DNA from 2 places in the Aliirhizobium cellulosilyticum genome. Region 2 is predicted to be linked to the other one. Evidence: riboswitches for the same ligand, from Rfam matches in the RefSeq annotation. Region 2 holds a riboswitch; the other holds the start of a gene.
The links. A riboswitch is a leader RNA that binds a small molecule or an ion and turns the genes downstream of it on or off. The one in region 2 is predicted to bind cobalamin.
Positions count from the first base shown of each region.

Region 1: it holds a riboswitch for cobalamin, as region 2 does, so the genes downstream of both, GGE33_RS24825 (DUF1636 family protein) here and GGE33_RS20585 (ABC transporter substrate-binding protein) in region 2, are expected to answer to the same signal.

Region 1 is NZ_JACIGW010000010.1:27,939-33,854, reverse strand. It holds gene cobN (cobaltochelatase subunit CobN) at 1-2,576, opposite strand, end outside; gene cobW (cobalamin biosynthesis protein CobW) at 2,599-3,648, opposite strand; gene GGE33_RS24825 (DUF1636 family protein) at 3,645-4,073, opposite strand; cobalamin riboswitch at 4,178-4,404, opposite strand; cobalamin riboswitch at 4,464-4,692, shown strand; gene GGE33_RS24820 (CbtB domain-containing protein) at 4,731-4,907, shown strand; gene GGE33_RS24815 (CbtA family protein) at 4,921-5,694, shown strand; gene cobO (cob(I)yrinic acid a,c-diamide adenosyltransferase) at 5,691-5,916, shown strand, end outside.
Region 2 is NZ_JACIGW010000005.1:275,220-281,135, forward strand. It holds gene pdxA (4-hydroxythreonine-4-phosphate dehydrogenase PdxA) at 1-735, shown strand, start outside; gene rsmA (16S rRNA (adenine(1518)-N(6)/adenine(1519)-N(6))-dimethyltransferase RsmA) at 735-1,580, shown strand; gene zigA (zinc metallochaperone GTPase ZigA) at 1,616-2,821, opposite strand; cobalamin riboswitch at 2,949-3,145, shown strand; gene GGE33_RS20585 (ABC transporter substrate-binding protein) at 3,292-4,311, shown strand; gene GGE33_RS20590 (ABC transporter substrate-binding protein) at 4,390-5,403, shown strand; gene GGE33_RS20595 (FecCD family ABC transporter permease) at 5,478-5,916, shown strand, end outside.

The DNA of each region.
Region 1 (5,916 bases), on a different contig from region 2:
CTTGCGCCCATCAGTGCCAGAACCTGCGCCACTTCCTCACCGCCGCTTCGAAGCGAGGCGCTGCCCCAGATATCGAAAACGAGGTTTTTCGGCCAGTCGCCATGGTCCTGAAGATAACGGCGCAGGATTTCGTCGGCGGCACGTTTGCCAAGCTCGAAGGCGGTCGGCGTCGGCAGGGTGCGCGGATCGCTGGCAAAAAGATTGCGCCCGGTCGGCATCACATCGCGGCGGCCACGCGCCGGTGCACCGGAAGGGCCGGGGCGGATATGCCTGCCATCCAGCGCATCCAGCAGAGCCTGCTTTTCCGTCCCGGCACTGGCAATCCGCAGCGGATCATCGTCGCCCTTGGCCACTTCGCCGAAAATATGCTGGCCGTCCTTGATCGCAAAGTCCTTGAGATCGCAAAGAAACGCATCGATCCGGGCAAGCGCGGTATCCGGGTCGTCGTCGCGGGAAACGCCGGCATCGGTGGCAATCGTCGTGTCGCGGGCCGCATCGACGATCAGTTTTGCCAGCCGGTCACGGCGGCGGCGGTCGAGGCCATCGGCCTGGGCATATTCGTCGACCAGCAGTTCAAGCTTCTTCTCGTCGTCCGAAAGACCGGCGCCGGTCAGAACCGGGGGCAGGTGGCCGATGGTGACAGCGGAAATCCGCCTTTTGGCAACGGCTGCCTCGCCGGGATTGGAGACGATAAAGGGATAGATCACCGGCAGGGCGCCGGTCACCAGTTCCGGGAAACACTCCTTCGACAGCGCCACCGTCTTGCCCGGCAGCCATTCGAGCGTGCCATGTGCGCCGACATGCACGATCGCATGAGCGCCAAGGGCGTGGCGCATCCATTGGCCGAAGGCGATCAGCGCATGGCGGGGCGGCAGGTCAGGGCTGTGATAGTCGGCGCGGCGATCGGCGCTGCGACCGCGATCCGGCGCCAGCGCCACGGTGACATTGCCAAATTGTGCGGCGCGGAAGCGGTATGCGCCATTTTTCAGATCCGCGTCGTCTTTCGCATCGCCCCATGCTTCGCTGGCACCTGGTGCTGCGACGTAGTCGCGAAGCGGCAAGGAGCCAGTTTTCCGATTAAGACGATCAAGGAGGTCGCGGGGCGTGTCGGGAATATCGGCAACCGAATAGCCGGCGAGCGAGAGTTCGCGCAGCATGGCAAGCACGCTTTGCGGTACATCCAGCCCGACGGCGTAACCGGTGCGGCCCGGCGCGCTCGGATAATCCGGCATCAGGATGACGATTTTTCGCTCATAGCGGCTCGTCATCTTCATCCGCAGGAAGGCTGCGATCCGCTCGGTCACCTGTTCGACGCGGTCAGCTTCAGGGCTGTTGACGAGTTCGGCCGAGCCGCTGCCCTGCTTGAAGGAGATCACACCGGCCAGAATGCGGCCATCGAGTTCCGGCAGGACGACATGCATGGCAAGGTCGGCGGGATTCAAGCCGCGCCTGCCCTCGATCCAGCCTTCGCGGCGGGTGGTCGCGACAACGATCTGGAAGACCGGAATGCCTGACTTATCGAAAATCGTCTCGTTGCTGTCGTCGGTGCCGCTGGCAAAAGCGGTGGTCGTCAGGATCGCGGCGGGCTGAAGCTCGGTTATCGCCTGTTCGATAAAGGTTATCGCCTCGGCATCCTTCAGGCCGCTGACAAAGAGCGGCACGGGGGCGAAGCCGCGCGCGGCGAGCGCTTCAAAGAGTGCATCGATCGGTGCAGCGTCATTGGCGAGCAGCATGGACCGGTAGAACAGGATCGGCAGGCGCGGCGCATCCGGTGAAAATCCGGCCATAAGGTCTCGTCGGTCAACGATCCCTTTTCCAGGGCGATAAAAACCGGCCTTCGGCATCGCAATTGCAGGCGGAATCTCATCCGCCCCGCCGCTTGCCAATGCTCCCAGTCGCTGCACCAGAACCCGCATATTGTCCGGTCCGCCCTCGCGAAAGCAGGCGAGAATGCCGGCAAGATTTGCCTCGGAAACCGTCGAGGCGGCGGCCAGCCGTTCGTCACGCATGCTGCATTCGCCGGGCAGCATGGCGAGCGCGATCTTTCGGCGTTTCGCCAGCCGCGACAATTCCTCGACGCCATATGCCCAGCGGTCGTAACCGCCGAGAATGCGCACGAGGATGACCTTTGCATGGGCCGCCGTCTTTTCCAGCCACAGATCGGCGGACATCGGGTGGCGCAGGTCGGAGAGGTTGGTGAGGGCGAGCGATGGGCTGTTGGTGTTGCCCGAGGCTTTACCCCCCTCTGGCCTGCCGGGCATCTCCCCCACAAGGGGGGAGATCGACTCGCGGCGAGGTTCCGCTCTATTCAATTGTTGAGGATTTAGCGGTGTTGCTACGTCTTGCTGATCTCCCCCGTTGTGGGGGAGATGGCTGGCAGGCCAGAGGGGGGTATCAAGGCCACGAGCCTCAGCCGTATTCCACGCGCCACGGTCAACCGCCTCCCAAGCCGCCGCAATCCCGTTCAGATCGCTGCCGGAAAAGGACAGGACCACCACATCGGCCGGTGACTGGTTGAGGTCTACCGGTTCGATAAGGTCGTCGAGCGACGACGATGTGGTGGCGAGTATGTGCATCCTTTTCCTCGGCCGGTGGCTCTTATGCCGCCAGCATTTTTTCGATCGCGGCGCGGTCGATGCCTTTTTCGCCGATCACGACGAGGCGGCTCTGGCGGTTTTCGCCAGGTGCCCAGGCGCGGTCGAAATAGTGGTTCACGCGCGATCCTACCGCTTGAACCTGCAGGCGCATCGGCTTGTTCGCGACGTCGACAAAGCCCTTTATGCGCAGCACGTTTTCCGCTTCCGCGGTCGCCGAAATACGGGCAGCCAGCGCTTCGGGGTCGGTTACCGAGGCCAGATCGATAACGAAACTGTCGAAATCGTCGTGGTCGTGGTCGAGTTCGTCGTCATGATGGGTCTTGCGGTTCTCGATATCGTCCTCGACGGCAAGGCCAAGGCCGATCAGAACGCTGGGATCAACCGCACCATTTGCAGCTGGTACGATTCTCACGGCACGCGGCAGATGCGCCTGAACTCGGCCCTTGGCGGCTGCAAGCGAAGCCTGATCGAGAAGGTCGGTCTTGGTCAGCACGATCATGTCGGCACAGGCGACCTGGTCCTCGAACACTTCTTCGACCGGATCGTCATGATCGATCGAGCTGTCGGTCTGGCGCTGGGCTTCGAGCGCATCGTGGTCATCGGCAACGCGGCCTTCGGCCAGTGCTACACCATCAACGACCGCAATCACGGCATCTACTGTCACACGCGCCTTCACGGCCGGCCACTGAAACGCCTGTACGAGCGGCTTCGGCAGAGCAAGACCGGAAGTCTCGATCAGGATATGGTCAACGCGCGGCTCGCGGGCGAGAATCTGGTCGATCGCCGGCACGAAATCGTCTGCCACCGTGCAGCAGATACAGCCATTGGCCAGTTCGATGATGTTGTCGTCCGGGCAGCTCTCGATGCCGCAGCCTTTCAGCACCTCGCCATCGATGCCGACATCGCCGAATTCGTTGACGATGATCGCCAGCCGCTTGCCGTCCAGCTTTTCGATCAGGTTGCGGATCAGCGTGGTCTTGCCGGCGCCGAGAAAGCCGGTAACGACGGTGCAGGGAACCTTATCGAACTTAGGGGCGAAGTTTTCGCTCATGAAGGCATGTCCTCGTGGTGATGAAAGGGTGGGATACGGGCCGTCATGCCTTTTCCACGAAGGCACATCGGGCGGCCGCGAAGGGGCAGGAAACCGCGCTCGTCTTCGGCCAGCATCATCGCGCCGGTGACGATGTCGTCGGCATCTTCGGTGGAGAGGTGGCCAAAGACATAGGACCAGCCGGAACGGTGGTTGAAGGCCGCACTCGGGCTCTTATCGCAATTGGCAAGGCAGGTGACCGGCTTGACGGTAAGCGGCTTGCCCTTAGCTGCCAGTTTCAGCGCTTCGATCAGGTCGATACCGGGGCGGGCCTCGCTGTCCGTCGCCTCGCGGCAATTGGTGCAGACGAAGATCGTCACGTCGACGTTGCCGGCATTGCCGCCAACGGTCGTTCCGGTTTCGTCTTTTCGCGCATCATCTGTCATCAGGCCGCACTACCGCCGGGTTACTCAAGTCGGGGTGCGGAACAGGAAAGCCAAGCCATCCTGCAGCGATGATTGAAGCCTTTGCCGGAGCACCCCGCCCGGAAAAGCATGATTTTCAAACGGCAGGTCTCCTGGCTCGCGGGTCGTCACCATCCGCCTGCCTTCCCAGAAGGGTCCATGGCCGGACCTCTCCAGTGGCGTCTCTGGCGTGATGGCTCGCCGCACACAGTTGCGGGGGCAGCCGCGGCATTGGACCGTTTTATCGGTCCGCACCGCATTCTCTCTTAGCCCCTGCCGTTGCCGGCAAAGGACCGTCGTGGCGCTCAAGTAAGCGTTCCGCGGTCAAACTGTCAATGTCGCAAAGGCGATTGCCGATAGAACCGAATTGACTATAGTGGATCTGTCTTTGGTGCCCGGAAGGGTTACTCAAGGGAATGCGGTGCGACGATCTTTCGTCAAACCCGCGGCTGCCCCCGCAACTGTAAGCGGAAAGCCTTTGCCCAAAACGGCCATCCGGTCGTCAAGCCACTGGAGCAATCCCTTTACGGATTGAACTGGGAAGGCGGGTGAAGGCGCCCGATCCGCGAGCCAGGAGACCTGCCAGAGACATTCGGCAATGGTAACAGCCCTCGGGTGGAGGGCAGAAAGACGAAGTCCATGGTTACGAATTCTGCTGCAGCCGCAGCCAGCGTTTCCGCATCAAAAATCATTCCTCTTAGCATGTCGGCCCTTCTTGGCCTGTTCATGGTCGGTTTCGTCGGCTTCTCGCATCTGGAAGTCGTACATAACGCCGCTCACGATACGCGCCATTCGCTGGCCTTCCCCTGCCACTAAGAGGAATTTCAAAATGTCGTTGTTTCGTAACATCGTCCTCGCGGCGGTGGTCGCCGGGTTATTGTCCGGCCTGCTGATGACCGTGATGCAGAGTTTTTCCACCGTGCCGCTGATCCTGCAGGCGGAAACTTTTGAAAATGCCGGCGGCGAAGAGGCCGGACACAGCCATTCGCATGACGCAGCGCCTGCCATCGGTGCGGCCCAACCAGCTGCCGCCGATCACCATTATGACGAAGAAGCCTGGGCGCCTGCCGATGGTTTCGAGCGTTTCATCTATACCGCTTCGGCCGATGTGCTCGCCGCCATCGGTTTTGCGCTCGTCGCGATCGCACTTGCCGAAGCGCTCGGCGGCTTTGGCGGCTGGCGAGGTGGTTTGATGTTCGGCATTGCCGGCTTCCTCACCGTCAGCCTTGCGCCGGGTCTCGGCCTGCCACCGGAACTTCCGGGCATGCCTGCCGCCGAACTCGGTCCGCGTCAGCTCTGGTGGGTCTCGACCGCTATCTGCACCGCTGCCGGCCTCGGTCTTCTTGCCTATACCCGTTCCGCCTTGCTGGCGGCTCTGGCGATCGTGCTTCTCGTTGCGCCGCATCTGGTTGGCGCGCCGCTTCCGCCAAGCCATGAAACGGCGGTGCCTGTTGAACTCCATGGCCGGTTCGTCAACGCCGTTTATGCCACAAATCTGATCTTCTGGGCGGTTCTCGGTGTTGCCGCTGCTGTGCTAAGGCAGAAGTTCCGCAGCGGAGAACAAGTTTCTCCGGTAACCGAAAGGGAGCTTGCAGCGCGTTGAAAAATATCGATGAAACCGCCGAGGAGCGTCATCGCGCCAAGATGGCGAACCGCAAGGCGGTTCAGGATGCAGAAGTCGCCGAGAAGACCCTGGAAAAGGGTCTTCTCATCGTCCATACCGGTCCCGGCAAGGGCAAGTCGACGGCGGCCTTCGGGCTTGCGCTACGCATGCTCGGCAACAACCGTCGTGTCGGTATCGTGCAGTTCATCAAGGGCGCATGGT
Region 2 (5,916 bases):
ATCGAGACAGCGGTCGACCTCTGCTTTTCAGGTCGCGCCTCGGCTGTCGTGACCAATCCGATAGCAAAGTCGATTCTCTATCAATCCGGCTTCAAATTTCCCGGCCACACTGAATTTCTGGCAGACCTTGCTTTGAAAGTGACCAAGCGGTCTTTTCTACCCGTGATGATGCTTGCCGGGCCGAAGCTGCGTGCCATCCCCGTGACGATCCATATCCCGCTCAAGGATGTGCCGACAGCACTGACGGAAGACCTGATCGTCGATACATGCCGCGTCACCAACGAGGACCTGAAGAACCGCTTCGGCATTGCCCGGCCGCGGATCGCGGTCGCCGGCATCAACCCGCATGCGGGCGAAGACGGTGCAATCGGCCTCGAGGATCAGGAGATCATCCATCCCGCTATCGTCAGGCTGCGCGACGAAGGCCTGCATGTGTTCGGGCCGCTGCCGGCGGATACGATGTTCCATGACGAGGCGCGTTCGCGTTATGACGTCGCGGTCTGCATGTATCACGATCAGGCGCTTATCCCGGCGAAGGCGCTGGGCTTCGACACGTCCGTCAATGTCACGCTCGGCCTTCCCTTCATCCGCACATCTCCCGACCACGGCACGGCCTTCGGCATTGCCGGTCAGGGCGTGGCGCGCGAGACGAGCCTCGTTGCAGCACTGAAGCTCGCAGCCGAACTGGCGGTGAATACAGATGCAAAAATTCCCGCATTCGGCGTAACCGTCTGATGGCAACTCTTGACGGACTCCCGCCGCTTCGCGACGTCATCCAGCGCCATGGGCTGGATGCGAAAAAGTCGCTCGGCCAGAATTTTCTCTTCGACCTCAATCTCACCCAGAAGATCGCCCGCTCGGCCGGTTCGCTCGAAGGCGTGACGGTGTTCGAGGTCGGTCCCGGCCCGGGCGGCCTGACGCGTTCCATTCTTGCGCTTGGCGCGAAGAAGGTGATCGCGGTGGAGCGCGATGCGCGGGCGCTGCCGGTGCTTGCCGAAGTCTCGGATTTCTACCCCGGTCGTCTGGAAGTCATCGAAGGCGATGCGCTGAAGACCGATTTCGCGGCTCTTGCGGCAGAAAAGGCCGATGGCGGGCCGGTGAAGATCATCGCCAACCTGCCCTATAATGTCGGCACGCAACTGCTCCTCAACTGGCTGTTGCCGGAAAACGGAAAATGGCCGCCCTTCTGGGAAAGCCTGACGCTGATGTTCCAGAAGGAAGTCGGCCTGCGCATCGTTGCGGACGAGGAAGACGATCACTACGGCCGGCTCGGCGTGATCTGCGGCTGGCGGACGGATGCACATATGGTGTTCGACGTGCCGCCGCAGGCCTTCTCACCACCGCCGAAGGTGACGTCGACCGTTGTGCATCTGACACCGAAGGCCAAGCCCCTGCCCTGCGATGCCAACAAGCTGGAACGCATCACCCACGCCGCCTTCGGCCAGCGCCGCAAAATGCTGCGCCAGAGCCTGAAGCCGGTCGGCGGCGAAACGCTGCTCAACAAGGTCGGTATCGATCCCCAGCGCCGCGCAGAGACGCTTTCCGTCGAGGAATTCGTTGCATTGGCCAACGCGCTTTAAGGCGCGTCGGCCACGGCGATCAACACAGCCTCAGTTCACGAGGCCTTGCGTTCCCAGCTTGCGAAGGGATCGGCAAGGTGCGTCCAGAGTTCCGGAGTGAATGCCGGAGCCTCAATGAGACAGCTATCCAGCTCGGTTCTGATCTTCTGTTCATTCATAGGGTCGGCACCGATAAAGACGACCTCCTGTCGCCGGTCACCCCAGACGGGATCGAGATAGGGTTTCATCATCCGAGCAAACTCAGGCGTCTGCGGCCAGCGTTCCTTCGGAACGGCAGACCACCACAGTCCCGTCCGGCCGGTGCGGACCAGAGCACCGGCCTGGCTGATTTCGCCGACGAAATGCGGACGTGTCGCCAGCCAGAAGAAGCCCTTGGCACGGACGACACCCGGCCATGACCTGTCGATGAAGCGCTGGAACCTCGCCGGGTCGAACGGCCTTCTGGCGCGGTAGACGAAGGAGCGGATGCCGTATTCCTCCGTCTCCGGCACATGGTCCTTGAACCCGTGCAGTTCCTTGAACCAAAGCGGGTGCTGTTCCGCCTTGTCGATATCGAAACGGCCTGTGCCCAGAACATCCCTGAGGTCCACCTTGCCGAAATCCGTCTCGATCAACCTGGCATCGGGATTGAGCGCCACGATGATTTTTCGCGCGGCGTCGCGTTCGTCCGGCGTCGCGGTGCCGATCTTGTTCAGCACCACCACATCGGCGAATTCTATCTGCTCGACCAGAAGATCGACGATCGTGCGATTATCGCCCTCACCTGCCGTTTCGCCACGATCGGCAAGGAAGTCACCGGAACCGTAGTCTTTCAGAAGATTGGCGGCATCGACGACGGTCACCATCGTGTCCAGTTTCGATATGTCCGAAAGGCTCTGGCCGTTTTCATCCCGAAAATCGAAGGTGGCGGCGACCGGCAGCGGTTCGGCGATGCCGGTCGATTCGATCAGCAGGTAATCGAACCGCCCCTGCTCTGCGAGCGCACGCACTTCCTTCAGGAGATCGTCGCGCAGCGTGCAGCAGATGCAGCCATTGGTCATCTCCACCAGTCGTTCCTCGGTGCGCGACAGATTGGCGCCGCCGTCGCGCACGAGGGCTGCGTCGATATTCACCTCGCTCATGTCGTTGACGATCAGCGCGACGCGCATCCCCTGCCGATTGGCGAGAATGTGGTTGAGCATGGTCGTCTTGCCGGAGCCAAGGAAGCCGGAGAGCACGGTGACGGGGAGCCTATTTTTCATCGCAGATGTCCATTGCAGCTTTTGTTACGTTATACTATTACGTCATCATGTGATCGAGACGCTGTCAAGCCATCGGGTTGGAAGCGGCTCATCACGCAAGTTCACTGGACAAGCTCCGGTGTGTCTCCTATCAAGGGCACGCTACGGTTCTGCATTCGCAGATGAAAAGGGAACGCGGTGAGGTCTTTTTGACCGAGCCCGCGACTGCCCTCGCAACTGTAAGCGGCGAGCCTTTCGTCACATCCACTGGTTTTTTGACCGGGAAGGAGACGGCAAGGCGCTCGAGCCGCGAGTCAGGAGACCTGCCGTCAGCTTTGGGCCTAACCAATACCGGACGAGGTGTTCCGGCAGGGAGAATGATATGACGCAAGCGACCCCGTCGCCCGCCATTTTGATGTGGACCGCAGAAGCGGCCTCGCATCGTCCTGCCTTTCATCCCGGCAAAGCCATTTCCTTCGAAAGGACAGGACATGAAACTCGGCTTGATCGCCGCACTGTTTGCGGTTTCCACCGCAGCGCTTCCCGCAACCGCATTCGCAGCCTCGACCAGCTATCCGCTGACGGTTGAAAATTGCGGACAGAAGGTGACCTTCGACAAGGCACCCGGCGAAATCGTTTCCATCGGTCAGGGCATGACCGAAATTCTCTATTCGCTCGGCCTTGCAGACAAGGTTGCCGGCACGGCCGTCTGGGTCGGCCCTGTGCTGCCGCAATATGCCGAGGCGAATGCGCAGATCAGACGGCTTGCCGACAACGATCCGAGCTTCGAATCCATCGTCGGGCTGGAGCCTGATCTTGTCGCCGCAGAATTCGAATGGCATGTCGGTCCGATGGGCTCCGTCGCCAAGCGCGAACAGTTTTCCGATATCGGCGTCAACACCTATATCTCGCCGGCCGATTGTGTCGCCAAGACCAATCTTGAAGGCGGCGATGGCGTGCGCAAGGAACTGTTCACGATGGACCTGATCTATCGGGAAATCGCTGAATTGGCCGAAATCTTCGACATCCAGGATCGTGGCGACACGCTTATCGCGGACCTGAAGGCCCGTGAAGCCGCCGCCGTCGCCTCGATCAAAGGCGCGGAAGCGAAGAACCTGCCGATCGTCTTCTGGTTCTCCAGCAAGGAAACCAAGGGCGATGCCTTTATCGCCGGCAAGAACAGCGCACCGGCCTATATCCTCAAGACGCTTGGCGCGAAGAATGTCGTGACGACCGAAGAGGAATGGCCGCTGGTCGGTTGGGAAACGATCGCTGAAGCCAATCCCGCCGTGATCGTCATCGCCACCATGGATCGCCGCCGTTATGCCGCCGATGATCCGGCGGTAAAGGTTTCCTTCCTCGAAAGCGACCCGGTCGTCAGCCAGCTCGATGCGGTGAAGAAGAAGCATTTCGTGATGATGGACGCGCAGTCGATGAACCCGACGATCCGCACGATCGACGGCATTGAAACGCTTGCAAAAGGCATCCAGTCCTTCGGACTTGCGAACTAAGCCATGCCGCCTGCACCGCCCGCCATCCGGCCGGGCGGTGTTTTCCGGCACCTCATCCGTCATCCGAAAGGACAGGACATGAAATACGGCCTGATCGCCGCTCTTGTTGCGCTTCCCCTCAGAGCCCTCACCTCCACGGCATTCGCCGCCCCGACCGCATACCCGCTGACGATCGATAATTGCGGTTCGAACGTCGTCATTGAAAAGGCTCCGCAGAAAGCCGTGGGCCTCGGCCAGAACAGTACCGAGATCCTGCTGATGCTCGGCCTTGCCGATCGCATGGCCGGAAGCGCCATCTGGGTCTCGCCGGTTCTGCCGGAACTTGCAGCCGACAATCAGCAAGTCCACCGCATCGCCAACAGCACGCCGAATTTCGAGGCTGTGGTGGCGCGAGACCCGGATTTCATCGCCGCGCAGTTTCTCACTTCCGTCGGACCGCAGGGCCGCGTCGGCACGCGCCAGCAGTTTGCCGATCTTGGCGTGCCGAGCTACGTGTCTCCTACCGATTGCGCGGTGACGGATAACGCGGTTTCGGATGGCAGCCGCAAGAAGATGTTCTCGATGGACCTCCTCTATCAGGAGATCGGCGAGCTTTCGCGCATCTTTGATGTGGCCGATCGCGGGGAAAAGCTGATCGCGAATATCAAGGCCCGCGAAGCTGCCGTACGGGCGCGCGTCGCAGACAAGGCCAAGGATGTCAGCCTCGTCTACTGGTTCTCGTCACCGGAAGTCGCAGGTGATGCCTGGATGGCCGGTAAGAACGGCGCTTCGGGTTACATCACTCAGGTTCTTGGCGCGAAGAATATCGTCAGTTCCGAGCAGGAATGGCCTCTGGTCGGCTGGGAAGCCATCGCCGCCGAGAACCCGACGGTGATCGTCATCGGCACGATGGACAGGCGCAATCAGGGTGCCGACGATCCGGCAGTCAAGAAGCAGTTCCTCACCACCGATCCGGTCGTCAGCAAGCTCGACGCCGTCGAAAAGGGCCATATCGTCGAGATGGATGCGCAAGCGATGAACCCGACCGTCCGCACGATCACGGGTCTGGAAACCGTCGCCGCATCCCTTGAAAGCTTTGGATTGCTGAAGTGACTGCATCCCGCATCAGGCTCTGGACCGCCGGCGCTGCCGGCGTCCTCCTCGTCGTCGCCGCCCTTCTCCTCGCCATGACGGCGGGGGTTGCGATCGGCGAGATGACCATTCCAATGAAAACCACGGTCGCGGCAGTCACAAACCGTCTCGGCCTCACGGAGATCGCCGTGCCGCGTATCCAGGAAGCGGTGATCTGGGATTACCGTCTGTCACGCTCGCTGGTTGCCGCCTTCTGCGGCGCCGGGCTGGCGTTGTCCGGTGCGATCCTGCAGTCGCTCTTGCGCAATCCGCTGGCGGAGCCTTACGTGCTCGGCATATCGGCAGGCGCGTCGACCGGTGCCGTCTCTGTCATGCTGCTCGGTTTTGGCGCAGGCGCGATCTCGCTGTCGGCGGGGGCTTTTGCCGGTGCACTGCTCGCCTTCGCCTTTGTCGTGATGCTCGTCAGCGGACGGCAGACGGCGGACAGGACGATCCTTGCCGGTGTGGCGGCCTCGCAGCTCTTCAATGCGCTGA